Cellulophaga sp. L1A9: one gene and its partners. Each later gene encodes a partner of the first gene's protein in a complex. Links are inferred from orthologs where the notes say so. Each region holds a gene or a part of one and is shown on either strand. Other genes may lie near its edges.

What was found.
Region 2: GQR94_RS12020 (region 1) and rny share a complex: the UniProt entries of both Bacillus subtilis proteins name them as parts of the possible RNA degradosome complex. The link is inferred for Cellulophaga sp. L1A9 from one-to-one orthologs.
Region 3: GQR94_RS12020 (region 1) and pfkA share a complex: the UniProt entries of both Bacillus subtilis proteins name them as parts of the possible RNA degradosome complex. The link is inferred for Cellulophaga sp. L1A9 from one-to-one orthologs.

What each region holds. Positions count from the first base shown.
Region 1 is NZ_CP047027.1:2,759,711-2,770,346, forward strand. Bases 3,410-6,423 are described here. They hold GQR94_RS12020 (polyribonucleotide nucleotidyltransferase), read right to left. Parts: upstream 6,027-6,423; coding sequence 3,792-6,026; downstream 3,410-3,791. Other genes in these bases: GQR94_RS12015 (hypothetical protein), read left to right, coding at 3,410-3,713; rpsO (30S ribosomal protein S15), read right to left, coding at 6,257-6,423. Outside these bases: GQR94_RS12005 (LytTR family DNA-binding domain-containing protein), read right to left, coding at 1-536; GQR94_RS12010 (tetratricopeptide repeat protein), read right to left, coding at 558-2,429; more of GQR94_RS12015, read left to right, coding at 2,607-3,409; more of rpsO, read right to left, coding at 6,424-6,526; GQR94_RS12030 (hypothetical protein), read left to right, coding at 6,790-7,548; accD (acetyl-CoA carboxylase, carboxyltransferase subunit beta), read right to left, coding at 7,710-8,588; fbaA (class II fructose-bisphosphate aldolase), read right to left, coding at 8,641-9,708; GQR94_RS12045 (BamA/TamA family outer membrane protein), read right to left, coding at 9,854-10,636. UniProt on the Bacillus subtilis protein: Involved in mRNA degradation. Catalyzes the phosphorolysis of single-stranded polyribonucleotides processively in the 3'- to 5'-direction. Necessary for competence development in Bacillus subtilis.
Region 2 is NZ_CP047027.1:3,072,439-3,082,952, reverse strand. What follows is about bases 2,555-5,446. They hold rny (ribonuclease Y), read right to left. Parts: upstream 4,841-5,446; coding sequence 3,269-4,840; downstream 2,555-3,268. Other genes in these bases: GQR94_RS13440 (hypothetical protein), read right to left, coding at 5,372-5,446; GQR94_RS13445 (cell division protein ZapA), read right to left, coding at 5,061-5,357; GQR94_RS13460 (pitrilysin family protein), read right to left, coding at 2,555-3,107. Also shown: GQR94_RS13465 (M14 family metallopeptidase), read left to right, coding at 1-158; more of GQR94_RS13460, read right to left, coding at 237-2,554; more of GQR94_RS13440, read right to left, coding at 5,447-5,662; GQR94_RS13435 (M23 family metallopeptidase), read left to right, coding at 5,846-7,537; GQR94_RS13430 (TonB-dependent receptor plug domain-containing protein), read left to right, coding at 7,541-9,985; GQR94_RS13425 (hypothetical protein), read left to right, coding at 9,997-10,514. UniProt on the Bacillus subtilis protein: Endoribonuclease that initiates mRNA decay. Initiates the decay of all SAM-dependent riboswitches, such as yitJ riboswitch. Involved in processing of the gapA operon mRNA, it cleaves between cggR and gapA.
Region 3 is NZ_CP047027.1:3,559,972-3,570,387, reverse strand. Bases 6,870-9,663 are described here. They hold pfkA (6-phosphofructokinase), read right to left. Parts: upstream 8,863-9,663; coding sequence 7,876-8,862; downstream 6,870-7,875. Other genes in these bases: GQR94_RS15765 (translocation/assembly module TamB domain-containing protein), read right to left, coding at 9,021-9,663; gap (type I glyceraldehyde-3-phosphate dehydrogenase), read right to left, coding at 6,870-7,841. Outside these bases: GQR94_RS15805 ((Fe-S)-binding protein), read right to left, coding at 1-304; GQR94_RS15800 (MlaD family protein), read right to left, coding at 308-1,273; GQR94_RS15795 (N-acetylmuramoyl-L-alanine amidase), read right to left, coding at 1,342-2,547; GQR94_RS15790 (putative LPS assembly protein LptD), read left to right, coding at 2,645-5,428; GQR94_RS15785 (RidA family protein), read left to right, coding at 5,439-5,819; GQR94_RS15780 (N-acetylglucosamine kinase), read right to left, coding at 5,917-6,768; more of gap, read right to left, coding at 6,840-6,869; more of GQR94_RS15765, read right to left, coding at 9,664-10,416. UniProt on the Bacillus subtilis protein: Catalyzes the phosphorylation of D-fructose 6-phosphate to fructose 1,6-bisphosphate by ATP, the first committing step of glycolysis.

The DNA of each region.
Region 1 (10,636 bases):
TTACCACTTGTAAGAAGAAAAGAGGTGTAGTTGTTATCAGATTTTGCAAACAATATATCTTCTATGGTAATCACATGAATAGCATCTGTGTTTTTAAGTACCAATTTTTTTGATTGGTCATTATGAGAAAAATTATGGAGTAAGGTAGTTAACTGCGACTGGTAGTTTGTTTTACTAATGTCTGCAATTACTTTGTCTACGGCTAAGATCAATTCTTTTTCTTCATAGGGTTTTAGCAGGTAATCTATAGCGCTAAACTTAAATGCTTCTATGGCATATTTAGCAAAAGAAGTGGTAAATATAATCTTGAAATGGATCGCCTCAAACAACTTAAGAAATTCAAAAGCAGTACCATCGGTCAGGAAAACATCTAAAATTATAAAGTCGGGCTTCATTTGTTTTATTAAAAAAGATGCTTCTTTGATATTATCAGAATGGCCAATTAGTGCTATGTTTTGGTAGCTTTTTACAATAGACGAAGCATAGGCAAATGCTTGTGGATCATCTTCTACAATAAAACAAGAGATAGCGCTCATAGGAATTCAAATATACTGTAATTAAGTGGTAGTAAAGCTTAAAGTAACTTGTGTTCCTTTAGAAGAACTATCTATATCAATAGTCCCTTTGAAATTTTTAGAAGTTTTATTGAGGTTTTTTAATTGCTCTTGAATAATCTCCATGCTCATAGATTTATGCAATCTTTTAGCATCTTCTTTTTTTATTTCAAAACCTTTTCCATTGTCCGTAATGGTAACGAATAATATATTATTCTTTTTGAAATATGTTATGTTGATAAGTCCTTTTGTGTTGTCCTTTAATCCGTGAAGGATGGCGTTTTCTACAAAAGGCTGTGTAATCAATGTTGGGAGTATATCAAAATCCTCAGTGACAGAATCTTCAATGTTTATTGTATATGCAAATTTGTTGTCATAATTTAAGAGCTGTAATTTTAGATAAGATTCTAAGGCTGTACTGTCATCTTCAATCGTACTAAAATCATCATCAGATTTCTCTAAAACTAATCGTATTAATTTAGAATAACTGGTAAGATAAGCGCTAGATTTTTCTTTATCATTTTGATGTATGAAGTTTTGAATGCTTTGTAAAGCATTGAATAAGAAATGTGGATTTAATTGCGTTTTTCTTAATCTTTGCTGCAGTAAGACCTTGTCTAATTGTTGCTGGATCTTATAGTTCTTAAATCCAAAATACCCTAAAACAACGATGAGTAATGCAAAGACGGCTAAACCTGTGAGTAGGTAGTTTTGCTGTTGAATCGTAAGGGCTTGTAATTTATTTTGGGTGTCTAGAATATTAATGCGTTGTTCTTTTTTTTCTGATTCATATTTTTCGGTCAATTCTGCAACACTTTCTTTCTGTTGTTCATTGGTAATAGAATCTTTAATGGCATCTTTTAAATCGGCATAATATAGCGCTGTTTTGTATTGCTCTAAACCTAAGTAAGATTCTTTAAGATTGTTATAGATGTATGATTTTACAATTCCTTTTGCTCCGATGCTTGCGCTATCTAAATAGCTAATCGCTTTATGGTATTCCTTTTTTTTGAGATAGGCATGTCCAACATTATTGTAAGTTATGTTAAGTGCGTTAGTGGTGCTAAGCTCTTTTCTTAAGGCGATAGCTTTTTTACCATAGGTAGCCGCAAGGTCATAATCAGAACCTTCATCCGTATAAAACATGGCTAAATTGGTATAAATGGTGGCAAGGATGTTTTTAGAATTATGTTTTAGTGCAATTTCTTCTGCCTGAAAAATTGACGCTTTATATTTTTCAAAAAGTTCTTGACTGTAATAAATATTGGAGAGATTCACCAGAATTTGAAGTTTTATTACTTCGTTAAAATCACTCAGTGTTAATGCTCTTTCTAAATAGAGTTGTGCATTTTTATAATTTTTTAAAGAAGCATTTATTGCCCCAATATTAGAATAAGTACTTACTAATTGTTGGTTGTTTTTTGTCTGCTCCAAAATTTTTGCAGCTTGTAAATAAAGCCTTAGTGCTTTTTCAAAGTCTTGTTTGTAATACTGTATGGTACCAAGATTGTGTAGTGTTAATCCCTTTAAATGTTTAGGAAGTTCTTTTTTAAGGTTTTCTTGTAAAAGAGCGTCTGATTTACTGAATTCTTTTTTAAAAATATGGAGGCTACTTTTCTGTATATTGGCTTTTGCTAGTAAAGTGTCATTGCCAATTAATTTTGCTGTTTGTAGTGCTTTATCAACATAGAAGAAAGAACTGTCTATGGCAGTTTGAGCTAATTTTTTAGATGTTTGTAATAGTACTTCTATCTGCTGATGTTTAGCTACCTCTTCTTGTGTCTGTGCTGTAGAAATATGTATTCCTATGATAAGAAATACAAATAGGAGGTATGTTTTTCTGCTTATAAATCTTTTATGGTGCTGGTAATGCATTGTTATGGTTGTGAAATTAATGCAATATAGAAAAAGCCTATCAAACCAAATTAAGAGACCATATTATTTTAGGTTAATTTCCGTAATGAAGAAATAAAATAGTTCTGTTCTCGTTGTGGTATAGTCCTTCGATTTTCAAAATTGAGCGTAACAAAATTATCATTTATACACTATTTTATGAGAGTTCTAAATTTTTATTTTACACGTTTATCAGCAATTTTGCTTGTTGTGTTGTTTAATTTTTCATGCAGTAGTGATGGGGAAAATGTAATGGATGAACCTGTAGCCCAAGAAGAAATAGGTGCAGATGGGGATACAGCTAATGAGGATGATACTGTTGATGATGCTGGAACTATTTTTTTGACCGATAATCTTATCGTTGATGCCAGCAAGGCTTTTGTAAATTACACACTTCCAGCGGCCGACTATGAGAAGTATATTAATGAAGAAGGAGATGTTCGTGACATCACCAAAGAAATATATAATCATTTCAATGATGATTATGATCTAATTGTTATTCTTGCGGTAGAAACCGTAAAAGCAGAGGATACTGCTTATGGTATTAATACTCCTGCTAAAAATAGCATTCAAGGACTTGGTGGGAGTGTATTTGATGCTACTTCTAGTTTCGGATCTGGGGGTAGGCTAAACGGAGTAATTTTTATGCCTAGAACAGAATTTGTTCAATCTGGACCTTTTTTACATGAAATTGCTCATTTATGGGCGAACAAAGGTTTTATAGCGACAACGGTAAGTGGTCATTGGGGCTATGCGAGTACGGGTGGGCAGTTAGGAGGTTTTGATGCTCTTGAAGATTTAGGTGATAATACGTATAAAGGAACGGTTGCTGGAAGAACATCTTTTGGGACTTTTGCTAATGGAGGCAATAGTATTCCTTATAGTAATGTAGAATTATATCTAATGGGATTAATTCCTGAAAATGAATTAGCATCTATTCAAGTGGCTATAAATCCGGTTGCAGGTAATGGAGCGGGTGAATTTACAGCAGATGAGATAAAAACATATACAGCACAAGAATTAATAGCTGCAAATGGTAAAAGGGTGCCTTCTTATGAAGATGCTCAAAAGGAATTTACGGCATTAACGGTAATTATTAGCCCTGAAAACGCTATAGATGATACTAAAAAAGAGGAAGTTGTAACGTCTCTAGAAGACTTTTTTAAGCAAGGTATCCCTAGTTCAGAGAGTACGTATAACTTTTGGACGGCTACGGGAGAAAGAGCGCACTTTAGTAATATCATTGATGCAGCCTCTATAAAATAAATTTAAAGGTGCCTATAATAAAAAAACCTCATAGCTTTTGTAGCTATGAGGTTTTGTACTTATAAAGCGTTAAAAGAATTAATCTTCTTTTTTATCTTCTCTAGGTTTTCTGTCATCGCGTCCACGATTATCTCTACCTCTATTGTCACGTCCACCAGAACGTTTGTCATCTCTTGGTGGTCTCGCTACATACCCTTCTGGTTTTGGTAATAAAGCTTTACGTGATACTTTCTCTTTACGAGTTTTAGGATCTACACCGAAATACTTCACTTCAAAAACATCACCCATATTAACAACGTCAGAAACATTTTCTGTACGTTCCCAAGCTAGTTCAGATACATGTAATAAAACTTCGTTTCCTGGAGCTTCAGCATATTCTACTACAGCACCAAAATCTAACATTTTTATTACTTTCACTTCGTAAGATTTACCAAGTTCAGGCTTGAATAAAATAGAATCTATTTTTGCTAAAACAGCATCAATACCTTCTTGTCCTACACCTAAAATCTCAACAATACCTTCTTCTGTTACTGGATCTTCGTTAATAACGATAGTTGTTCCAGTTTCTTTCTGCATTTCCTGAATAACTTTTCCACCTGGGCCAATTAAAGCACCAATGAATTCATTAGGAATACGTCTAGTTACCATTTTTGGAGCGTGAGATTTAACATCTTCAGCTGGAGCAGAAATCGTATCAGTAATTTTACCTAAAATATGTAAACGACCATCACGCGCTTGTTTTAGTGCATTCACTAAAATCTCGTATGATAATCCTTTAATTTTAATATCCATTTGGCAAGCAGTAATTCCTTCAGAAGTACCAGTTACTTTAAAGTCCATATCTCCTAAGTGATCTTCATCTCCTAAAATATCAGACAATACAGCGTAACGATCACCATCAGAAATTAATCCCATAGCAATACCAGAAACAGGACGTTTCATTTTAACACCAGCATCCATTAAAGCCATTGTACCAGCACAAACAGTTGCCATAGAAGAAGAACCATTAGATTCTAATACTTCAGATACAACACGTACAGTATAAGGACAATCACTAGGAATCATTCCTTTTAATCCACGTTGTGCTAAGTTACCATGACCAACTTCTCTTCTAGAAGTTCCTCTTAGTGGTCTAGCTTCACCTGTACAAAAAGGAGGGAAGTTATAATGTAAATAGAAGTTTTCTTCACCTTCGTGAGATGGCATATCTATTTTGTTAGCATCTCTAGAAGTACCTAAAGTTACGGTTGCTAAAGCTTGAGTTTCCCCACGTGTGAAAATAGCAGAACCGTGTGTAGATGGTAAATAATCTATCTCACACCAGATTGGTCTAATTTCATCAGTCTTACGACCGTCTAAACGTAAACCTTCGCTTAATGTTAATTCACGAACAGCTTCTTTTTCAGCTTTACTATAGTAACCTCCTACAAGGTGACCAAATTCTGCCATTTCTTCTTCTGTAAAAGAGGCTTTTACTTCTTCTTTTACTTCAGCAAATGCAGCACTACGTTCTGCTTTAGAAGTTCCCTTCTTAGCAATAGCATAGCATTTATCGTAAGCTAAATCGTGTATTCTTTTTTCTAATTCTTCATTTGCTTCAGCAGTTGCGTACTCGCGAACCTCTTTTTTTCCAAAAGCTTCAGCTAAACGTAATTGTGCAGCAATTTGTACTTTAATAGCTTCGTGAGCAAATTTGATAGCATCAGCCATTTCTTCTTCAGAAATTTCATCCATCTCACCCTCAACCATCATTACGGAATCAGCAGAAGCACCAATCATCATCTCTAAATCAGATTCTGCTAATTGTGCTCTTGTTGGGTTAATTACAAATTCGCCATTAACACGACCAACTCTAGCTTCAGAGATAGCGCATTCAAATGGGAAATCTGATAATTGGATTGCAGCAGAAGCAGCCAAACCAGCCATAGCTTCAGGCATAACATTTTCGTCATGAGACATTAACTGTATCATTACTTGTGTTTCTGCATGGTAATCTTTTGGGAATAAAGGACGTAAAACACGGTCTACTAGACGCATTGTTAATACCTCTCCATCACTTGGTCTTGCTTCTCTTTTAAAGAAACCACCTGGGTAACGACCTGCAGCAGCAAATTTTTCTCTGTAATCTACAGTAAGTGGAAGAAAGTCCACATCGCTTTGTTTGTAATTAGAAACTACAGTACATAATAACATACAGTTTCCTGATTGAACAACAACAGAACCGTGTGCCTGTTTTGCTAATTTTCCGGTTTCGATAGAAATTTCTCTACCGTCCCCAAGGTCAATAACCTCTTTAAATACTTTTGGAATCATAAAATTGATTTGCAACTTGTTTTTACAAGTTAGTTAAACTTTGATCTTTTTGTCTTTTATATAAGACGGACAGTTGTTGTGCTGTTGTAGTGGTGTGACCAATGAAAAACTATATGCAAGCTTTTTGTCTGCTGCCTTAAATTGTTAGTTAAGGACTTTTTGTAAAGATACATCAAAAACTAATTTGTTGTATTAAAAAAGGGGGAAGCTAAGCTTTCCCCCTTCGAAAATTATTTTCTAATGCCTAATTCTTTAATTATTTCACGATATCTTACAATATCTTTCTTAATTAAATAATCTAATAAGCTTCTTCTTTTACCTACTAACATTACTAGAGAGCGTTCCGTGTTATAATCTTTACGGTTAGTTCTTAAGTGTTGACTTAAGTGCTCAATACGATGTGTAAACAATGCAATTTGCCCTTCAGCAGAACCAGTGTTTTTTTCTTCGCCACCGTGTTTTTTGAAAAGCTCAGCTTTTCCTTCTTTTGTTAAATACATTCCAATATTATTTTTAAATGATTTTTATGTATATGATTGATTTTTTCAATCAGCTTGCAAATATAGAATTATTTTACGACAATCTTATTCTAGAAAATAGAAAATTTAAATCATCATCGTAATCAACCTCCAAAGCTATTGGTGTATGTATGCGGATTTGAATATTTCTTTACGGATAAGGGGTGTTTTGAGTTGATTTTTAAAACCAGAAGGAAGTAAAGTACTAGAATAGATGAATATAGCGTTAAATATAAAAATAAGTTATGTTTATTGTAAAATTTGGAACGTATTCTCTTAAGATTAAATCTTATACAGCTAAAGAGGTTGGATTAAAAGATGCGCATGCTAACATGACATTCATTATTTTTCAAAAAATACTTCATTTTTGGTTTGTCCCGTTAATTCCAGTAGATAAATTTTGGATCATAAAAGATAGTCATACGGGCAAGCAAATTACAGAAACTACGTCAACGATGCGCGCTGCAATTGATTTAAAGTTAATCAAACAACGCACTCCGATTTGGAGTTATTTTGGATTGATATTGATTACGTTACCCTTCTTGGTGTTTTTTATGTTTGGTGTGTATCTAAGTGTAGATAAAATTATAGATGAAGTTCAAGGAGATATTGTGAAAAATAATCGTGTGGATTTAAAAAAGGAATTAGTGAAGAATCCTCAAATAAATGATTTGTATACGTTTAAAACTATTTACCTTGATAAAGTTACTGATGAAAATGGTTATTTTGTGAACTATAAACCGTCACATTTTTCTTCATCAAGTAAAATAGATTATAGCGTAAATTATATTTCAAGAGACTCCGTAGGTTTTGAGTTTTTGAAAGACAAAAAATATAGTACTTATACCTTTGGTCTTAAAGAAGTGTTTAGGCTTTCAAAGAAAGATTTAATCTTAGCAACAAAGGGTTATAGAGAATTAGAAGTTTATGAGTATCAAAAAAAACCTAATTCTAAGTCAAAAGAGGTTGTAGGTGTTTTTGAAATTAATAGAGCGCAGGAGTGATAAATTTAGTTTTACATCAAAGATGTTTTGCAAAATTGAGTACTGCTAATGTGCTAAAGTATGGCTACAAAAAAGCTTAAGACGTGTAGTGAGCGAGCATTTTTGCGTTATAAAAAGTAATCGCTATTTGTAATAAATCATTACAAATAGCGATATTTTTTTTAAGCAGATTTCAACTCTTCTTTGCGAACTGGGTTGTTTTGAATTAAATCGATATACAGATTAATTTTCTTTTTCAAATTTTTTCTGTGAACGATAAAGTCTAAAAAGCCATGTTCCATTACAAATTCGGCAGTTTGGAAACCTTCAGGCAATTCTTTTCCTGTAGCTTCTTTAACAACTCTTGGGCCTGCAAAACCAATTAAAGCACCTGGCTCAGAAATATTAATATCACCAAGCATTGCATAAGAAGCGGTAGTTCCACCAGTGGTAGGATCTGTACATAATGAAATGTAAGGTAAACCGGCTTCTGCTAACTGTGCTAGTTTAGCAGATGTTTTTGCTAATTGCATTAATGAAAGTGCTGCTTCCATCATACGTGCACCACCAGATTTTGAAATCATTACAAATGGTAATTTCTTTTTGATAGCATAATCAATACCACGTGCAATTTTTTCTCCAACAACGCTTCCCATAGATCCGCCAATAAAAGCGAAATCCATACAGCAAACGACAACATCTTTCCCGAAAGATTTACCGATACCGGTTCTAACAGCGTCATTTAGACCTGTTTTTGCTTGTGCTGCTTTTAAACGGTCTGCGTATTTTTTAGTATCCTCGAATTTTAAAGGGTCTTTAGACGTTAATTTGCTGTCAATTTCTTTAAACTTATTGTCGTCAAATAAAATTTCAAAATACTCTTTACTTCCTATTCTTACATGGTAATCATCTTCTGGGCTTACATAAAAGTTTTTAGCTAATTCATCAGCTTCAACTATTTTACCAGTGGGTGATTTGTACCATAACCCTTTTGGGGTATCTTTTTTTTGCTCCGTTGCAGTTTGTATTCCTTTTTCTTTTCTTTTAAACCAAGACGACATACATTGAATATTTAGTTAAACGGATATTATTTTGAGTTAGTTAAACTGTACACTATAGCGTGTTTTCGTTATTTAAATCAGCAAATGCTTTTTTCAAACGCGTAACAAATGTTTTTTCGCCTTCACGTAACCATACTCTTGGATCGTAAAATTTCTTGTTAGGCTCATCAGCACCATTAGGGTTTCCAATTTGTGCTTGCAAGTAGTCTTTTTTATCTTGGATGTAATCACGAATACCTTCTAAGAATGCATATTGTAAATCTGTATCAATATTCATTTTTATAACACCGTAACTAATTCCTTCTCTAATTTCTTCAACTGTAGATCCTGAACCACCATGAAAAACAAAATCAATATGGTTGTGCTCTACGTTATATTTTTTAGTGATGTATTCCTGAGAATTTTTTAAAATTTTCGGAGTTAATTTTACGTTCCCTGGCTTGTATACTCCATGGACATTACCAAATGCAGCAGCAATTGTAAATCTAGGACTTACTTTTGATAATTCTTCATAAGCATAAGCTACTTCTTCTGGTTGTGTATATAGTTTAGAATCATCTACATCAGAATTATCAACACCATCTTCTTCACCACCAGTAATCCCTAATTCAATCTCTAAAGTCATTTCCATTTTTGCCATTCTAGTAAGGTATTCTTTACAGATAGCAATATTTTCTTCAAGAGGCTCTTCAGATAAATCAATCATGTGAGAGCTGAAAAGAGATTTTCCAGTTTCTTTATAATGTTGTTCACTAGCATCTAAAAGACCGTCGATCCAAGGTAATAGTTTTTTAGCGCAATGATCCGTGTGTAAAATTACAACAGCACCATATGCCTCTGCTAATTGATGTATATGTTTAGCTCCTGCAATTGCACCTTGTATAGCTGCTTTTTGACCGTCGTTTGATAAGCCTTTTCCTGCATTAAATTGAGCACCACCGTTTGAAAATTGAATGATAACAGGTGCGTTTAAACTTGCTGCCGTTTCAAGAACTGCATTAATAGTATCTGAACCAATAACATTTACTGCTGGTAAAGCAAATCCTTTTTCTTTTGCGTAGTCGAAAATTTCTTGTACTTGGTCTCCAGTTGCAACGCCTGGTTTTATATTATGAGCCATAATTATTATTTTCTTGAATTAGTAATTGAAATATTGAATAACAAAAGTAATAAAATATTTAAGAGAGTGTCTCCTTTTTATCTTCAAACAGTGTGCTGAGGTTCTTATTCTCTCGCGATAACGTTTTAGTTGTTATACCTGTATTTTAAAATGGATAATTAATACCGATTTGTAACACAGAATTTGCGAAATTATAGTCTCTAAACCATCTTTTTGATAGTTCTTCAGCGGGATTGTATGTTTTAAAACCTAAATCTACTCTAAAAACAAAGTAAGTAAAATCATAACGGATACCAAAACCTGTCCCTAATGCAATGTCCTGCAAGGAGCTTATTCCGTTAAACGTGGCATCGGTATTTTCAACGTTATCATAAACGTTCCATATATTACCTGCATCTGCAAACAGACCTCCTTTTATATTTCCAGCGATAGGAAATCGGTATTCAAGGTTAAACGCTAATTTGAAATTCGCTTCATTAAAATCATTTAAATTATCCGTTTTTCCAGGTCCTAATGTATAAGGGCTCCAAGCGCGGTTGTCATAAGAACCACCAGCGAAATAACTACGGGAAAACGGAATGCTATTAGAGTTGCCGTAAGGAATAGCGATACCCATAAAGCTTCTAAAAGCTAAAACTTTAGATTCAGATAAATCCCAATGTTTAATATAGTCAAATTCTGTTTTTAAATATTGTGAGTAAGGAACACTAAATACAAGCTTGTTGCCATCTTCATCTTCGTTAAAAGGAATGCCGGTAGCTGCAAGGGATAGTAAATTACCAGCGCCTTCTATTTTAAATTTAAATTGATGAAAGCTATTGTCTGTTAAACTCGTTTGATTGTTTTTTGAAAACGTATAGTTGGTGGCAAATATTAAATTGTTTTGCGTTAAACGTTCGCGCCTTTCTTCAATACTACGTACCTCTTC
Region 2 (10,514 bases), 310 kb from region 1 along the record:
GAAGTGAAGCACAAAAAAGAATCGCAAAAACTTTAGTATTTGGCACTGAAAACTATGGCCGTGGTCAAGTCGTTTACATGGTAGACAATCCATTATTTAGAGGGTTCTGGGAAAACGGAAAATTGTTTTTTGCGAATGCTTTGTTTATGGTTGATTAAATAAAGGTATCCCTGATAAAAATAAAAGAAAAGAGCGTTGCAATGCAACGCTCTTTTCTTTTCTAAGCTAAATTTATTTTAATATCTAGCGGTATCTAAATTAGATTCCTCACCATCTTTAGTGATTAGTTTTACCTCATCAAAGCCCATCAATTTAAATTGTTCAAATTGTGTTGCAGCATCACCCACGACGATATAAGCCATTTTGTCTTGATTGAGTAGTTTATTCGCTAAAGTCTTATGCTCCTCTAAAGTCATATTTCTAATAACATCTTCTTCCTTTTCTATATAGTTTGATGCCAACCCATATTCACTCATCTCTTGCAACATCCCTAATAAAGAACCTTGAGTTTCAAAACGACGCGCATTGGATTTAATCAACGCATTTTTAGTAAAGTCTAGATCTTCTTGAGAAATTCCTTCTTTATATTTTGAAATTTCATCTTTAAAAATTTGAACAGACTCTCCTGTAGTATTTGTACGTACACTGGATGAAGCCGTAAATGTTCCCGGAATTTTACTTCCACTAAAACCAGAACGCGCACCATAAGTATACCCCTTCTCTTCTCTAAGAATTAGGTTTACATTTCCAGAGAACGAACCTCCCAATTTATAATTCATTACTTCTGCAGGGAAGAAATCTTTATCGGTTCTTGATAAGCCTATATTACCAATACTAATAACAGATTGTTTTGCATCTGGTATATCCACAAAATATAAAGAAGCCTTATCTCTATTGTTTACGATAGGATATTCTGGGATGGTCACTTCTTTTGTTGCCCAACTATTTTCTAATCCTTTTAAGGTTTCTAAAACAGCAGCCTCATCTATTTTACCTACCACATGCATACTACTAATAGAGGGTGAAAAGTTTTTAGCGTAAAATGCCTTCAAATCTTCTATAGCAATTGCTTCTACAGAAGCGGCAGTACCACTCGTTGGGTAACTAAAAATATGATCTTCTCCATAAAGCAATTTTTTATACACTCTATCTGCAACGGTATTTGGGTCCGCATCTGAACGCTTTATACCATTTATGGTACTCGTCTTAATACGGGCAAACTCCTCTTCATCCCATCTTGGCTCTAGAAGAATCTCCTTTACCAATGCCATTGTTTTATCAAAATTACGAACCAATGTATTTCCTCTTATAATAATAGCTTCATTGGTAGTATACATATTAATACTAGCTCCAAGCATTTCAATCTCTTCTTCTAATTGTTCAGGAGTCTTATTTTTAGTTCCTTCCATTAGAATATCCGTCATTAAATTTGCCACACCATTCTTTTGCATATCATCTAAAAGGTGACCTCCATCAATGCGTAAACTAAAATTAACTGTTGGAATTTCATTCTGTTCAATTCCGTAAACTTTCAATCCATTTCCTAAAGTAGAGGTCCAACTTGCAGGAACATTTAACCCCGGAGATGCTCCTTGCTGTGGTTCTATAGATCGGTCTATTTTAGAAGGTGTTTTTACAATTGCTTCTGTAGCTTCTTCTATTACTTTTGAAACATTCTCTTTAATCTCTTCTTCAACAACTGCTGCTTTAGTAGAATTCTCCGCAATTAATTCCATCTGACCTTTAGGAACAAAACTGGTAATTACAAAAGGTTTATCCTTTATATACGTTTCGTAAACACGCATAACATCTTCCTTTGTAACCTTTTTAATATTTTCAATATCTTTTTCAATAAACCCAGGGTCTCCGGCAAAAGTATTGTACTGTGCTAATTGAAATGATTTTCCTAAAACACTACTGATGCCATTATAGAAATCTGTTTCTAATCCTGCTTTAATACGCTCTACATCACGATCTGTAACGCCTTCTTTTTCAAAAAGCGCAAAGGCTTCAAACATTCCTTTTTCAATATCATTTAAGCTCTTACCGCTGTTTGCCGTCACTGTAACGTGAAATTCTCCGGCTAACACCTGTGATCTATTATAGGCATAATATCTTGAAGAAAGTTCTTTTTCCTTTTCTAAAACCTTAAACATTGGCGCCTTTTTTCCACTAGAAATTAATTCTGATAGAAAATCTAATGCATAGGCATCATCAGTATATTGGTTCGTGGTGGGCCATACCATATTTAATTGTGCTGTATTTGCAAAGTTGTCTTCATGATACAAGCGGACAGTTTCTGCAATAGTTACCGGCTGTGGCTTTAATGGTTCTACTTCTTGTCTTCTCTTGATTTCTCCGAAATATTTCTCTACCAAAGCTTTTGCGTCTTCTTTTTCAAAATCACCTGCTAAAACTAATGTAGCATTATTTGGTCCATAGAACTTATCATAAAACTCTTTTACATCTTCTACTGTCGCACTTTGCAAATCTTCTAATTCTCCAATTACTTGCCAATTATAAGGATGTCCTTCAGGATAAATGTTTTTATCTAAAACCCAACCTTCGTGTCCGTAAGGATTGTTATCCACACGTTGTCTTTTTTCATTCTGCACTACTTCTTGCTGATTACTAAAAGCAGAAGCCGTAATGGTATTTATTAAATACCCCATACGGTCACTCTCCAACCATAACACTGTTTCCATTGCATTCTTAGGCACAACTTCATAATATATGGTACCATCTTTCCAGGTACCTCCATTTAAGGTTCCGCCGGCATCTTGAATTTTCTTAAAAAACTGGTCCTGAGGAACATTTTCAGATTCTTGAAAAAGCATATGCTCAAAAAGGTGAGCAAAACCTGTTCTTCCTGTTTTTTCACGATTAGATCCCACATTGTACTGTATCGCTACAGAAACAATAGGGTCACTTTTATCTTGGTGTAGGATTACATCAAGTCCGTTTTCTAATTCATACTTTTCAAATTCTACAGATAAAGCTGCAGCATCTTCTTCTGGAACCTCCTGTTTTTCTTTACACGAGGTAAATGTTAATGCTGCAGCAAATACTACAAACATGGAATAATTAAAGAGTTTTTTCGTTGTCATTATAATAGTTTTTAGTCTCTCTAAAGATACAATTACAGGTCTTTTAAATTCTAAATATTCTGTTAAAACACATAAGAAACATCTGACTATAGGTAAGTTATGGTCATAAAAAAAGCGAACCCTTTAGAGGTTCGCTTTAAAATTATACTGTAAATTAATTTCTATTTGGCAACGTTCACCGCTCTAGTTTCACGAATAACGGTTACTTTAACTTGACCTGGGTAGGTCATATCTGTTTGTATTTTTTGAGAAATTTCAAAAGACAGCTCTGCAGCTTTATCATCCGTTACTCTTTCTGATTCTACAATAACACGTAGTTCTCTACCTGCTTGTATGGCATATGCTTTTTGCACACCACCAAATCCAAAGGCAATATCTTCCAAATCCTTAAGACGCTGTATGTATGAATCTAAAACTTGTCTTCTAGCTCCTGGTCTTGCTCCACTAATTGCATCACAAACTTGTACGATTGGAGCGATTAAGGTTTTCATTTCTATTTCATCATGGTGAGCTCCAATAGCATTACATACATCTGGTTTTTCGCCAAATTTCTCTGCCCACTGCATTCCTAAGATAGCATGCGGAGTTTCCATCTCTGCTTCTGTATTAGGAACCTTACCAATATCATGTAGCAAACCAGCTCTTTTAGCCATTTTGGTATTTAAACCAAGTTCTGCAGCCATTACGCCACAAAGTTTTGCAACTTCCCTAGAGTGTTGTAGTAAGTTTTGTCCGTAAGAAGAACGGTATTTCATTCTACCAACAGCTTTTATTAATTCAGGATGTAATCCATGAATTCCTAAATCTATAACAGTACGTTTCCCTATCTCAACAATTTCTTGTTCAATTTGTTTCTCTGTCTTTTTAACGATCTCTTCAATTCGCGCTGGGTGAATACGACCATCTGTAACTAATTTATGTAATGATAATCTCGCTACTTCTCTACGAACAGAATCAAAACAAGAAAGGATGATAGCTTCTGGAGTATCATCTACTACGATCTCTACTCCGGTAGCAGCTTCTAAAGCTCTAATATTACGTCCTTCACGACCAATAATTCGACCTTTAACATCGTCTGACTCTAAATTAAATACAGATACACAATTTTCAACCGCTTCTTCTGTACCGATACGTTGAATGGTATTTATTATAATTTTTTTAGCTTCTTGTTGTGCTGTTAATTTCGCCTCTTCCATTGTCGCTTGCATGTACGACATTGCATCTGATTTTGCGATTTCACGAAGTGATTCTAAAAGTTGTCCTTTTGCCTCCTCCGCAGACAAACCTGAAATTACTTCAAGTTGTTGTACTTGATTTTTATGAAGCTTATCTAATTCTGATTGTTTTTTATCAAAGAATTCATTTTTATGAGCAACTTCTTTAATTTGATCTTCTAACTGATCGCTAAGCTTTTTATTTTTAGCAAGCTCACTGCTTACTTGAGATTCTTTATCTCGTGTTCTCTTTTCAGCTTCACCAATTTTTTTATCCTTGCTATTGATTACTTTTTCATGCTCAGCTTTAAGTTCTAAAAATTTTTCTTTTGCTTGAAATATTTTATCTTTTTTAATATTCTCTCCCTCTACATTCGCATCTTTCAGTACGCGTTCAGCCTCTTTCTTAGCACTTTGTATGGTTTTAGAGGCTTTCCCTTTTTCCATAAATTTTGCAACAGCAAAGCCAATTACTAAACCAATTAACACTGCTATTATCCCTATTGTTGTACCATCCATAATTTTAACTATTTATATAAAAAAACCCACATTGGGTCGAAGTTTTGTACAAACTCCAAAATAACAAGTTTAGGGCTAACAAATTGCTCAAGGATCCTGGACTAGCAGGCATGCTTTTACAACTTAAACTCACCCTTTTTAAACAATTTAACGTTGAGTTTGTCAAAAATAATCACCAATGTGGGTAGTAACTTTATTTATTTTAAAGAACGTATTTAATCTATTTTACACTTAGCTTTTCAGAAACCAAATCATCCAGGGCCTTTAATTTAGCCGTGACTTCAGTGGTGTCTTCATTTTGTTCAATACTTCGTTGTTCTATTTTTGAGGCAAACTGCAAGGCACACATTGCCAATACATCTTGTTTATCTCTTACAGCATAATTACTCTCAAAATTTTTCGCAAGCTGCTCTATATTCTTAGCTGCCTTACGCAAACCTTCTTCCTGATTAGGATCTATCGTTAATGGATAGACTCTATCAGCAATAGAAAGTTTTATTTTAAGCTTTTCCGCCATTGTATTTTCACGTATTATTCAGATAATTGTGCGATACAATGATCTAATTCTCTGATTAATGTATTTATTTTAAGCTTAGCTTCAGTTTTATTCGTATTACTACCCAGCATCGAATTTGCTAGTTTAAGAGCGTTATATTTCTCCTCCCAAACTACGAGTGTATCTTTAGCGTTGATTTTTTCATTTTCAACAACGGCAACCTCTTTTTGTAATTTAATGTTCTCTTGCTGCAGAAGTTCTAACTTGTGCAGTAACTTACTGATTTTGTTTTCTAAAGAGTCTACTATATCTACTAATTCACTCATGTGCAAATAGCAATGCATTTTACACAAAGTTAACACACATCTTAGGACTTCCCAATTCTTTTTTTAAATATTATTCTTTTTACTTCTTTTTTCTAAAAAACAGCATTCTCTATTTTTTAACACCACATTGTTTTCCCGTTTTAAAATGTATTAATTACTTTCGTACCACAAGTTATCTTAATTATGAAAGCAACCATATTTGGTTTAGTATTCCTATTGTTTAGTACAGCATTTTCTCAAGAAAATTATCCTAAAGACGCCTTTAGATCTCCTCTTGATATTCCTTTAGTTTTAGCAGGAACTTTTGGCGAGCTTAGAAGCAACCATTTTCACAGCGGTATTGATATAAAAACGCAACAACGTGAAGGCTTAAAAGCTTATGCTGTTGCTGATGGAACAGTGACTAGAATAAAAGTATCTTTATGGGGATATGGTAAGGTAATTTATATTGCTCACCCTAATGGTTATACTTCTGTATACGGGCATTTGCAGAAATTCTCTCCTAAAATAGAAGAATACATTAATACGTTGCAATACAAAAAACAGGCTTTTGAAGTAGAAGTTTTTCCTGATTTCGGAGAATTGAAAGTCGAAAAAGGAGAACTGATAGCTTATACAGGGAATACTGGTGGATCTTCTGGGCCGCACTTACATTTTGAAATTAGAAGTAGTGTTTCCGAGAAACCAACAAATCCTTTATTATACGGTTATGACATAAAAGATAATACCGTACCTGTTTTAGCGGGCTTATATGTATACCCACTTAGCAAGGATAGCCAGGTAAACCAAAGTGCTAATAAATTAGAATTGAAATTTTCAAAACAAAGTGACGGGACTTTTCTTGCCGAAAAAGTATATGCTACAGGAACAATAGGTTTTGGTGTAAATTCTTTTGACAGACAAGACTTAGCCGCAAACCAAAACGGATTGTATCAAGTACAACAGGTAGTCAATGGAAAAACATATACTGATTATGACTTAGAATCTTTCTCCTTTGGTGAAAGCAGATATATTAACACCTTAATAGATTATCAACATTTTGGCCGCCACCGTCAGCGCATTCAAAAATTATTTAAAATGCCTCGTAATAATATGAGTATTTACAATGAGGTATATAATAACGGTGAAATAGATGTTTCTGAAGGTCTTAGTTACAACGTTGAAATTCTAATGAAAGATTTTGAGAATAATACCACCAAAGTAATTATTCCCGTAGAAGGAAAAAAAGAAGCTTTAAAGATTTCAAAAAAAGAAGATAAGACAGAAAACTATTTAGTAGCAAAAAAACCAAATACTTATGACTTAGGGGGTGCTCAAGTCTACTTTCCTGCCAATACATTTTATGAGGATTTTTATATCGATTTAAAAAAGGGAACAGATACCGTTACTATTCACAATAGTACAGTTCCTGCACACCAAAACTTTACGATTACTTTTGATAGCTCAAAATATTCTAAAGAAGATAGAAAGCAACTATTTATTGCACGTCTAGATAGTAAATTACGCCCTAGCCATATGACGACTTATAAAAGAGGGAACACCTTCTCTACTCGTACTAGAAACTTAGGTACGTACACTATTGCTAAAGACAGTGTTGGGCCTAAAGTGCGGGCTACCAATTTTAAAGAGAAACAATGGTTGAGTAATTATAAGTACTTGAGTTTACATATTTCTGATGACTTGAGCGGTATAAACACTTATTCTGCTACTTTAAATGGAAAATGGATTCTAATGGAATACGAACCTAAGAAAAATACGATTACCTATAATTTTGATGCTCAGATCTTAGACCAAAAAGAATGCAACCTAGAAGTTATAGTCACAGATAATGTAGGAAATAGCACTACCTTTAATAGTTCATTCTATAGGAAATAGGTTTTGAAATGTATTAAATTATTTTATTTTCTTTTATTCCCTGTTGTTATACTTGCCCAAAAAGCAAATATAACTGGGGTTATTCTAGACACTAATCATTTACCTATTTCTAATACTACTGTGCACACTTCCTTGCATGGCACAGTTTCCGACAGCAATGGATTTTACTTTTTAGAGATTGATGCAGACCAAGAAATTAACATCACATTTTCACACCTTGGACATAAGGATGTTGTTTTAAATAAATTACTCCTTAGCACAAACGAAACCTTTGAATTTAATCCTGTTTTACGGAGAGATATTATTCAAATAGACGAAGTTACAATTACCGCTTCTGGCGAAAAAACTGTAGCCGCCATTACAACGGTTGCCCCTGAAATAATTAGATTAATCCCCGGTGCAAATGCAGGCGTAGAAAATGTATTGAAGTTGTTACCCGGAGTATCATCAAATAATGAATTAAGTACGCAATACAATGTGCGCGGAGGTAATTACGATGAAAACCTAGTCTATGTGAATGAAATTGAGGTTTACAGACCATTCTTAATACGGTCAGGGCAACAAGAAAGCCTAAGTTTTGTAAACAGTGCAATGATCCAAAATGTAAAATTTTCTTCTGGGGGATTTCAAGCAAAATATGGAGATAAACTTTCATCTGCTTTAGATATCACTTATAAAAACCCTGTCTCATTTGGTTTAGAAATAGATGCTAGTTTATTAGGCGCTAATGTAACTTTAGAAACCAGTAGTAAAAACAAGAAGCTAAGTTCTATTTCTGGGCTTAGATATAGAGACAATAGCTTACTGATAAACTCACAAGAAACAAACACCAATATTACGCCTATTGCATTTGATTTTCAGACGTATGAAAGTTACAGCATATCAAAAAAAATAAATATTGGCTTTTTAGGAACGTTATCTACTAATGAGTATCAAAACAATCCAACATCAAGAACCACAAATTTTGGAACGTTAAACGAGCCAAAGTCTTTAACTATCTATTACGCTGGTCAAGAACACAATAAATACAATGCGGTATCAGGAGCACTAAAGGCAACATTTCAAATTAATGAGAACACTACTCTCAAACTAATTCCGTCCATATACCATACCATAGAAGAAGAAGCATCAGATATTATTGCACAATACCAATTAGGAGATATAAGTTCTGATTTGGGTGATGTTTCCAATAGTAGAAGATTGGGTACACAGTTTAATCGGGCAAGAAATACCTTAGATGCGTTAATTTTAAATATTGAACACAAAGGTATTTACTCAAAAAATGACGGTAAATTGGAATGGGGCATAAAGTATAGTCATGAAGATATTAGAGATCGACTAATGGAGTCCGAATTTCTAGACTCTTTAGGATACTTGGTAAGACCAAGCACTATAGATTTTGCAAACAACCAACCCGCCACTCCTTTTGACGCCCCTATTGTGGCTCTTGAGAGTGCAAATGCCACGAACTATGTACAAACAGATAGAGCATCTGCTTACCTGCAATATAGCAAGCAATTAGGATGGAAATCTAATACCCTTTATTTTAACATAGGAGCTAGAAGTCAGCATTGGTCAGTTTCTGGCAAGAATATTTCAAGCAATTCTCAAACAGTATTTAGTCCCAGAGCGCAAATAGCATTAAAACCCAATTGGGAAAAAGACATGTTTTTCAAAATTGCAGCAGGTGTTTACCATCAACCTCCGTTTTATCGCGAATTTCGTGATGTTAATGGTCTTGTAAATCCGAATGTAAAAGCGCAAAAATCTATTCATACTGTGCTTACAAACGAATATAGCTTTATCCTTTGGGACAGTCCCTTTAAACTCGTCAGTGAGGCTTACTATAAAGACTTAAGTTCTATAAACACCTATACAGTTGAGGATGTTCGCATTCGTTATGCAGCCAACAATAATGCGACCGCATATGCCTATGGTGCCGAGTTTAGATTAAACGGTGCTTTTGTTCCTGGCACAGAATCTTGGGTTAGCCTAGGATATATGAAAACTGAAGAGAATAGTGAGAAACGCGGGTTTATCGCAAGACCTACTGACCAACGTATTAAGGTAGGGGTTCTATTTCAAGACTACATTCCCTCAATACCAGATATTAGAATGTATTTAAATTTGATTTATACTACTGGACTACCAGGCGGTTCCCCTAATTATGCAGATCCTTATTTATTTAATAGTAGATTAAGAGATTATAAACGGGCAGATTTAGGAATTTCCTATACTTTTGTAGATGAAAACAAAAGAGCAGCTAAAAATAGTTGGTTTAGCGGATTTAAAGAATTGTCAGGTGGATTTGAATTGTTCAATTTATTTAACAATCAAAATTCCATAACAAATACTTGGGTTCGTGATATAGATACCAAACAACAATTTGCAGTGCCTAATTATTTAACAAGTCGGATTCTAAATTTAAAAATTCGCATGAGATTTTAGAACATAGTACCATGAAAAAATTAAGCTTCATATTTTTAATATTTATTACGCAATTCTCTTTTTCACAAAAAGACATTTATGAAAGTCCAAAATTTAATGAACTTTCAAAAGATCATAAGGAGTTAGCAATTTTACCTTTTTTTACAAATTTAGATTTAGAAGAAACGCTATCTAAAGAAGAGAAAAAAGCCTTGGAACAAAAAGAAGGTTATGCGGTGCAAGACGCTCTCGAAGTTTATTTTTTGCAACCTAAAAAGAAAAAGAAATTTACTGTAGAATTTCAAAATACAAAAAACACCAATGCCATCCTTGCGCAAAACAATATCAATTATGATAATATTGATATCTATAGCATAAAAGATTTGTGTAAAATTTTAAATGTCGATGGAATTATTAGTGGAAACACCCATCTAAATATTTTGCTATCTGACGGAATCCCTACAGAGTTTAGTTTTATGGATTATATTTTAGGGGAAGCAAATTATGGAAGAATAGGGATAAAAATTAGCGATGGCGAGACAGGAAAATT
Region 3 (10,416 bases), 800 kb from region 1 along the record:
CATGTAAACCTATTCTGTGTGTACCGAAAACACCATCGATTACAATTTCTAATACTTCAATATTGATCACAATAAAACCTACATAAACGATAACATGAAGAAAACCAGCAATAGGCCTCACCACCATTTTGGTTTGTCCAAGTGCAATTTTGGCCATATTTTTCCATCGCTGTGGCTTATTATCACTAACATCTAGGTCTTTTCCTAATTTTATATTCCGGAATAGTTTTTTTACGTTAGAAGCAAAATAGCCAATACCGGCAATAAGAATAAGAGTGAATATTATTTGTGAAATGTATTGCATAATTTATTCTTGAATAGTTTGAGCTGGATCATTCTCTGGAACTTCGTAATCAACCTGTTTTTTTCCAAATACAGAAACATTTACGTAACGCTTAGGGTTTAAGCGAAAATCTTGAAGTAGTAAATCTAATTCTTTAGATGAGTTTGCTAAATTAGTATACAACTCTTCATCGGTCATTAATTTACCTAAAGTACCATCTCCTTTTTCCATTTTAGCCAACATAACATCTAAACTTGCTACAGTAGATTCTAAACTTTTCATAGTTTCTACTAAACCTGCTTTAGAAATAGAATCTGACAGGTTTTTAAAATTATCCGTCATGGTCGCTATATTCTGGATAGAGGTATCTAAGGTCCCTTTATTATCTACTAAAAGTCCGTTTAAAGCAGTTGCACTGCCTTGAAAACTTTTAACCAAGGTATTTAACCCACTAATACTTTCTCTTAAATCACTTTTAGTTTTGGCATCGAGAATTTGATTAAAATTAATCAATAAAGAATCTGCATTCGTAACAGCTCCTTCTATCTTACTCTGTAAAGGTGCTAAATTTTTCTGCACCAGATCTGTTAAACCTGGTTTTATATCAGATAATAAGGTATCTCCTGATTTTGCTACTGGAGCATTATCAAACATTGGAATAATCTGAATTCCTTTTCCTCCGATAATTCCCGTATCATAAAGTTCTGCTTTACTTTGGTTAGAAAAATTGAACTCATTACTTACAGAAAAGGTAACTAATAATTTTCCTGAATTATCTTTAAACTTAATGCCATTGACTTTACCAACATTATATCCATTAATAGATACCGGTGTTCCCGTTTGTAATCCTCCCACATTATCGTATACAGCATAGAACATTTTGCTATTATCAAATAAGGATGATGACTTAAGATAACTGAATCCCATTAAAAATAAAAGGATACCACCCACAACTATAATTCCCGTTTTAATCTCTCTTGATATTTTCAAATGAATGAATTTAGGATTTGTAACAAAATTAGAAATAATTTATTTAAGACTTGTTATTTATCTTACAGCTATTTAATTGCTTCTTTAATATTGATTCTAACACCATTTTTATAGGCAACCACATAAGAACCTTTATACCCCTTATCCTCAGCGTCTTTCCTTAAAGTGTTTGCATAGTCATACGATGTTGAACTCCCATACATATACCTATAAATATTTTTAAAGGCTTCTTTTGAAATATTATTTAAACCTTTAAAGTTAGAAGAAGCTACACCCAAATCTTTTGAACTGGCCATAATTTGCACTTTAAAAACAATTTCAGACTTCGGTTCTTCTTTTGCAATCACTGGAATCACCGGAGCTACTTTGGGGGTTTCTTTAGGCGCCACTACCACCGGCTTAGGTGCAACTTTAGGCTCTTCTTTTACCACTTTTTCGGCCGCAACAACCTTTGGCTCTGGGGTTAGAGCTATATTACTTTGATCACTTACATTTAAGCTGATAGACTTCTTATACTGAAGAATAGCACTTGCAATAGCATCTCCCATCTCACTCTGTCCTTTTGCAGAATTAAGATATTCTCCTTCTGGTTTATGCGTCAAAAAACCTGTTTCGACCAATACACTTGGCATGAACGTTTGATGTAGCACAATAAAACCAGCTTGTTTAACTTTACGATCCACTCGATCTAGTTTCCCTGTAAAATTATCTTGCATAGCCTTTGCCAGCAATATACTCTGATCTAAAAACTCTTCTTGCATAATGGTTAATCCTATAACGGATTCAGGAGAGTTAATGTTGTAAGCGGCATAACGCGATTCGTAATTATCTTCTAAATAAATGGATGAATTTTCCTTTTTAGCAATTTCAAAATTTTGTTTATTGGCATGTAAGCCTAGAACAAAAGTTCCTGCGCCATGTGCTTCTGAGGTATGAGAATCACAATGTACAGACACAAAAAGGTTAGCATTTGCCTTATTTGCAATTTCACCACGCTTATATAAATCAACAAAAGTATCATCATCTCTTGTATAGATCACTTTTATATCTTTATTTTTTGACAACACCTCTCCGACTCTTAAAACAATTTTAAGTGCTATGTTTTTCTCCAAGAAACCATTTCCTAAATTTCCAGGATCATGTCCGCCATGACCCGCATCTAAAACAACAATAAAAGGATCTTGCGCTGTTTCAATTTTGTCATTTCCACTAACCGTAGTAAACGTAAAACCTACTACTAAAAGTAATAGTGGATAAAAACAATTCTTATGCATATGTTATTATATTTGTAATATTGGTTAAATTTATTGTAATGTAGCCTATACAGAACAAAAAATATATGTAAGTTTGACTCCTATTCTTTAGTTCATAATGACAAGACAAACTATTACAAAAATAGGATTTATAGCCTTGCAATCAAACAAACAACATCTACTTTTAGTTTTACTGCTATTTGGCGGTATTTATAGTCTATTCAGCCAAGAAGGAAAAGTTATTATACTACCTTCTAAAACGCTAAATGACTCCATTAGGATTTCTGCTACCACAGATTTTTCTGAGATTGCATCTAAGGATAATGTTCAAACAGACTCCATACCTGCCGATTCTTTGTCGAAAAAAGAAACCCTTTTATTGGATAAGATCAAATATAACGCCAAAGATTACGTAAAACTTAGTCAGAAGGATCAAAAAATATATTTATATAACGAAGCAGAAATTCTATATCAAGATACCGAGCTTAAGGCAGGTACCATAATTATGGATTATATAAAGAATGAGGTCTACGCTGGAAGAATAAAAGACTCTCTAGGGAACTATACACAGACGCCCTACTTTAAACAAGGAGATAATGTGGTTATTCCCGATTCTATTCGTTTTAATTTTGACACACAAAAGGCTTTAATTTGGAACTCCAGAACCGAACAACAAGCAGGATTAGGATCTTTAGGTAGTGATTCTATGAAGGTGTATGCTGAAATCACAAAAAAAGAAAACGATTCTGTTTATTTTTTGAGTAAAGGTAAACTAACCACTTCAAAAGATACGATAAACCCTGATTACTATATTTTAATAAACAAAGCAAAATTTGTTCCTAAGAAAAAGGTAATCGCTGGTTTTAGTAATATGTATATTGCAGACATCCCCACTCCTATAGCATTGCCTTTTGCCTATTTCCCCATGAGTCAGGGTAGAACTGGTGGATTAATTTTCCCAACTTTTGGTAGTGTTGATGATCGTGGATATTTTATACAAAATGGAGGGTATTATTTACCTATTAGTGATTATGCCGATTTAGAACTTACTGGAGATTTATATACGAACGGGAGTTATGGCCTTAATTCCAGGTCAGTCTATGTAAAACGTTATAAGTATAGAGGAGGATTCAATTTACAATATCAAAACATCATAAACAGTCAAAAAGGATTTGATGATTATAGTAGATCTACGAGTTACAATATTCAATGGAACCATTCTCAAGATCAGAAATCGAGTCCAAATTCTACCTTTTCTGCATCGGTAAACTTAGGTAGTAGTCAGTATTACCAAAACTCTTTACGATTACAAGATATTGCGAATACGCAGAATAACACCCTAAGTTCTTCCATATCTTACTCAAAGACATTTCCTGAGTATCCATCTGTAAACATGAGTTTAACGGCTTCACACAGCCAATTAACAAGTACAGATGTTACCGATGACAATATAGATATAACCCTTCCTACTTTTCAAGCCAGTATGGAACGTATTTACCCCTTTGTAAAAAGAGATGGTATAAAAAAAGGAGCATTTGAAAACATCAACTTTCAATATGATGTGAATGCCCAGAATAGATTAACCACCAATGATGACGATTTCCTAACAGGCAGAATGTTTGATAAAGCGCGAATTGGAGCAAAACATAATCTTCCCATTAGCACCAATTTTAAAGTTGCTAAATATTTAAGTGTTACCATGGGTGGTACCTATGAAGATGTATGGTCTTTACAAACCTATAATCAAGTTTACGACAACGATGAATCTGCAATTGTAAGAGATACTGTGCAAGGGTTTGACCGTTTTAATAGTTATAATTTATCAACGAGCATTGGAACAACGGTCTATGGTACGTTTACGTTCGGTGAAGACAAAAAAATTCAAGCCATCCGTCATGTCATGAGACCAAGTATTAGTTATGGCTATACGCCTGCTTTTGATCAATACTATGACGACTTATATGATTCTGATGGCGCACCTAGAACAGATACTAATGGTGATATTACCCAATACACACGTTTTAACGGAACTTTATATGGCGTTCCTAGTCTAAGTAAATCTAACTCGGTAAGCTTTTCTCTTGCCAACACTTTAGAAGCAAAAGTACGGTCTAAAGATTCTACAGACCTGGAACCTAAAAAAGTGGACATCCTAAAAAGTTTAAACTTCTCTACAAGTTACAACTTCAATGCAGATTCTTTAAAGCTAAGCCCTGTTAGTTTTAGTGGTGGTACGGCAATTTTAAACAGTAAAATGTCCATAAACTTTGCAGGTACTTTAGATCCGTACGCTATTGACAATAACGGGACTAGAATAAACACCTTCAATAAAGCCAATGGTGGTAGTCTATTTAGATTAACCACTGCAAGAGCCAACATGAGCTACAGTCTTTCTAGCAAAGATTTTCAAAAAGACGACAAGGATAAAGGAAAAGAAGACGAAAACAAATATGATTATGCTGCCGCCAGTGGTGGGAGAACAGATGACCTTTTTGGAGATGCCGATTTCAGCAACAACAGAAGGACTGGAGATGAAGAGGATGAGGAAGAACGTGAAACTAAATTTTATTCTAACACAATTCCTTGGGATCTTCGATTAGCCTATACTGTTGGTTATACCAACCCAAACAGGCAAAACAGTATTAATAGCCATAGTTTAATGTTTTCCGGAAATATTGAACTAACTCCTAAATGGAAAGTTGGCGCCTCTTCTGGTTATGATTTTGTGAATAAAGGTTTTTCAATTACACAATTACGTTTCCAGAGAGAATTAGGGAGTTTTAACCTTAAATTTAATTGGACACCTTTCGGAACCTATGAACGCTGGGATTTCTTTATCGGAATTTCTAGTTCCATCCTACAAGACATTAAATGGGATAAGCAAAGTAGTACAACTAATTAATAGCTAAAAGATGAAAAAAATAATTAATACCCCAAATGCCCCTGCACCAATAGGACCTTATAATCAAGCTGTTTTAGCTGGCAACACCTTATATATTTCAGGGCAAATACCTATTGATCCAAAAACAGGAAACTTGATAGAAGGTGACATAAAAAAAGAAACCAAACAATCTATGGAGAATTTAAAAGCTATTCTTGATGAAGCAGGGATGACTTTTGAACATGTAGTTAAAACGACTATCTTCATCAAGGACATGAACCAGTTTGCGCAAATTAATGAAGTTTATGCTACCTATTTTAATGCAGAAACTGCTCCTGCAAGAGAAACAGTAGAAGTTGCAAACCTTCCAAAATTTGTAAACGTAGAAATTTCGATGATTGCGATAGTATAACGGAACAAAATAATCTAAATAAAAAAGCATCTAAGAAATTAATCTTAGATGCTTTTTAGCTTTATATAGGTTATTACCCGCAAGGGCTTACCCTCTATTAAATACTTTTTTGGTGAAATTTCACCAAACCATCAATTGGTTTTTGTAAAATTTGCCCCACTATTAAATCATTACGCTCTAATGCCTTTTTCAGTTCATCACGCAAATAATACGCAATACTCCCCACAAAGGATACTGGGACTTTCGTGGCCAAATCAAACTGCATGATATAATTATTTATAAACTGCTGAAAGCCTTTTTCAATAACGCCTTTACAGTAAGAGTTTTCTTTATTCTCAACAATAAAACGTGCAAAAGTAGCTAAATAGGTGTTTGGATTTGGCTGCTTATAAAGATTCTCTTTAATCACATCTGCCTCCAAATTGTATTCACTAGCAAATTTCTCTGCTAATTCTTTTGGCATTTTATTAAAGTAATAATCTCTAATTAATTTTCTTCCGAAAAAATTACCACTACCATCATCCATAGGAATATATCCTAACGAGGTTACTTTCTGGTATAATTTCTCACCATCATAATAACTACAGTTAGAACCTGTTCCTAAAATACACACAATACTTTGATCTCCTATCGCTGTAGTAGCATATACCGCCGCATATGTATCCTCTCGAACCTCAGCTATGGCATTAGGAAAAAACACTTTAAAAATTTCTTTTAAGAAATCTTGCATTCTCTCTGTTCCACAACCTGCTCCGTAAAAATATAAAGCAGTAACATCTTCTCTATTTTTAGAAAGTTCAAAATTATTCGCCAACCTATCTTCTATAACTGGTCTGGTTAATACTTCTGGACTTAACCCTAAGGTTTGCGTTAAAAAAAGTCTTTCCCCTTTTTCGGTTAAAGCAATCCAATCAGATTTTGTTGCGCCACTATCTACAATTAATATCATATGTATTGGGTAGTAAAAAAAATCCTGAAAGTATGCTTAAATTACGATCAGGATTTAATAAGATTAAAAAATTATAATTTTGCTACGTGCTGAACTAAGTCTAACATTTTATTAGAGAATCCTGCTTCATTATCATACCAAGATATTAATTTGAAGAATTTAGAATTCAATTCAATTCCTGCACCTGCATCAAAAATACTTGTTCTAGAATCACCTATGAAATCTTGAGAAACTACTGCCTCTTCAGTATATCCTAAAATACCTTTTAACTCTCCTTCTGAAGCAGCTTTAAATACTTTTTTGATTTCTTCGTAAGACGTTTCTTTTTGTAAACGAACCGTTAAATCTACAACAGAAACATCTGCAGTTGGCACTCTAAAAGCCATACCTGTAAGTTTCCCTTTTAAAGCTGGAATTACTTTTGTTACCGCTACAGCAGCACCAGTAGAAGCTGGAATAATGTTTAACATTGCACTACGACCACCTCTCCAGTCTTTTCTAGAAGGACCATCAACAGTCATTTGCGTTGCAGTAGTTGCATGCACTGTAGTCATTAAAGCTTCATCGATACCAAAGTTATCGTTTAAAACTTTAGCTAAAGGCGCTAAACAGTTTGTAGTACAAGAAGCATTAGATACAATTGTATCAGATGCTTTAGCATCTTTATGGTTTACACCCATTACGAACATAGGAGCATCTTTAGAAGGAGCAGATATAACTACTTTTTTAGCACCACCGTCAATATGATATTGTGCTGTTTCTAAAGTTGTAAAGATACCTGTACATTCTGCAACAATTTCTGCACCTACAGCATCCCACTTACAAGCTTTAGGATCTCTTTCTGCAGTAATACGAACTGTTTTTCCGTTTACTACTAAGTGACCATCTTTTGTTTCAACAGTACCATCAAACTTCCCGTGAACAGAATCGTACTTTAATAAGTATGCTAAATGTTCTACATCTAATAAATCATTAATTGCAACAACATCTACACCTTCTTTAGCTACACTAGTTCTAAATACTAATCTACCTATTCTACCGAATCCGTTAATTCCTATTTTCAAATTTGACATTTTATAATTATTTGTTATTATTATTTGTTTATTATTATACCGTCATGATATCAGAAACTCGCATAAGCTCCTTATCTATCTTTGTATGACCTTTTATTGCTTTACTTATTGGGGTAAGGGTTATTTTATTGTCCTGAATACCCACCATTAAACTTGACTTACCTTCTAAAAGTGCTTCCACAGCTCTAACCCCCATTCTACTAGCCAGAACTCTATCAAAACACGAAGGAGAGCCTCCTCTTTGCATGTGTCCTAAAACAGAAACACGACAATCATAGATTGGTAAATGCTCTTCTACATATTCTTTAAGTTCAAAAACATTCTTACCTGTTTTATCTCCTTCAGCTACCACAACAATACTGGAAGATTTCCCAGATGCTTTACTGCGCTTTAGTGATTCTAACAAACGCTCTAAACCTAAGTTCTCTTCTGGAATTAGAATCTCTTCTGCTCCTGCACCTACTCCTGCATTTAAAGCAATATGACCTACATCGCGCCCCATTACTTCAACAAAAAATAAACGGTTATGGGAACTCGCCGTATCTCTAATCTTATCGATTACTTCTACTACAGTGTTTAATGCTGTATCAAAACCTAAAGTATAGGTTGTACCAAAAATATCATTATCAATTGTTCCAGGAATCCCTATAATAGGGACATTATATTCTTTGTGAAAAATTAATGCTCCCGTAAAACTACCATCACCACCTATAACCACTAACCCATCAATCCCTGCTGCTTGCAGTTGGTCGTAGGCTTTTTTTCTACCTTCTTTTGTCTGAAACTCCATAGAGCGAGCCGACTTTAAGATAGTACCTCCTTTATTTATAATATTATTTACGCTTCTGGCATCCATAGGCTTGAAGTCACCTTCTATCATCCCTTGATACCCGCGATAAATTCCCATGCAATCTATTTTCATATATGCACAAGTACGCACAACAGACCGTATTGCTGCGTTCATTCCAGGAGAATCTCCCCCAGATGTAAATACACCTATTTTTTTTATCTCCACTGTCATTTACTTCTATAAGAAACAAATTTAGCAAACTTTTCGCATTTAAATAAGCTATAAAACCCTTTATTTATAATAGTTAGAAGCTATAACGTTTTCGTAACAAAGAGTTACAGAAAAAATGGAAATTGAACATACCCTACCTGAAATATTGCAGTATTCTATTACGATTTCGCCTTAGGTTTAAAACGCATAAGGCTATCTTTCGCCATTTCTGTTCGGATAGAATCTGACGCTATTATTTTTAGCTTTTTGGGTTTGCGCACAAATAGTTTGCTCTTAAGTTCTTTAAAAGAATTAAAGTCTACCTGATAAGACAAACCTACACCTTGGGTATATCCTTGTGTATCGCCAATTAATTGTTCATCTGCAGTCTCGCGATTAAACACCTTCCCTTTTAAAGAACCATCTTCATTAAAGAGGTATTGCAATTCAAAATCGCCCCCAACATTTGAATTGGTCAATCCATCACCGCCTCCCACTGGAATCCCCACACTTCCACTTAACAACCATTTTTCACTTAAATTGGTTGCAAAATTAAAAATGGCTTTATTTTCCGTTTGATAACTAGAACTCCCACTACTCCCTTGTTCGTATGAAAAGCCTATATCGAGATTGTCATCATTATTATCAATCACCGAATTTAAAATCCCTGAAGCAGATTGCAATAAGTTCCCCGTTAGTGCTTGCTGATTAAAGCTACCATTTGCTTCGTTTACAAAAGTACCTTGCGCCAACAAGAAAAAAGCATTATTTGCAGTCACTGTAGGATCTTGCAATTTATAGGCTAACTCTGACTTGATAACCGAACTTGCTGATGGAAAATCTATTTCATAATCGATTGTAGGGTGCTCCAGTGATTCTGACAAACTGATAATTACATTGGTAGCTATTCTCTTAGTATAATCAGAATTATCTAATAAGGGCGCAGGATTTGCATTTAAAGAATATACTGCTTGCATTTTTAATTGCGCATCTAAAGGATCTCCTTCCCAATTTATAGTACCCCCAGGCACCACCTTAAATGTTTTATCTATAACCCCACCAAGCTTAAACCTGTACTCTCCTGTAACCACAACAAAATCTCCATTCATTATGAATTTATCATTGGTATTAAGTTCTATTTGAACCAACCCAGCTCCAGTTCCTTTTAGGCTACTTCCTGTTTTTTGATCCACAATAATTTCTACTTCGGCTTCCGGAGTAATGTCTAAATCGAAAGTCAACTCTAAGCCTTCATACTTTTTAGTATTCCTGCCCTCTTCTGTTTCCTCTATTTTATTTTTGCTGATGAAATTCATAAAAGAATAATCCCCAACGCTAGCCACATCACTTATTGGAATTTTTAAAGAAGTACCCTTCGCTGTTTTTCCCTCTACATTTATAGTCAATGCTGTTGTAGGACCAAAGATGCGACCTTTCCCATTTAAATAACCCGCACCATAATACAATTGTTCTTCATCATAATTTGTATTTAAAATCAAGAACCTATTGTTATTGGTATCTATATTTAAATCTAAATCCCAATCACGGAAAAAGTTATGGTTTATAACACCCGCT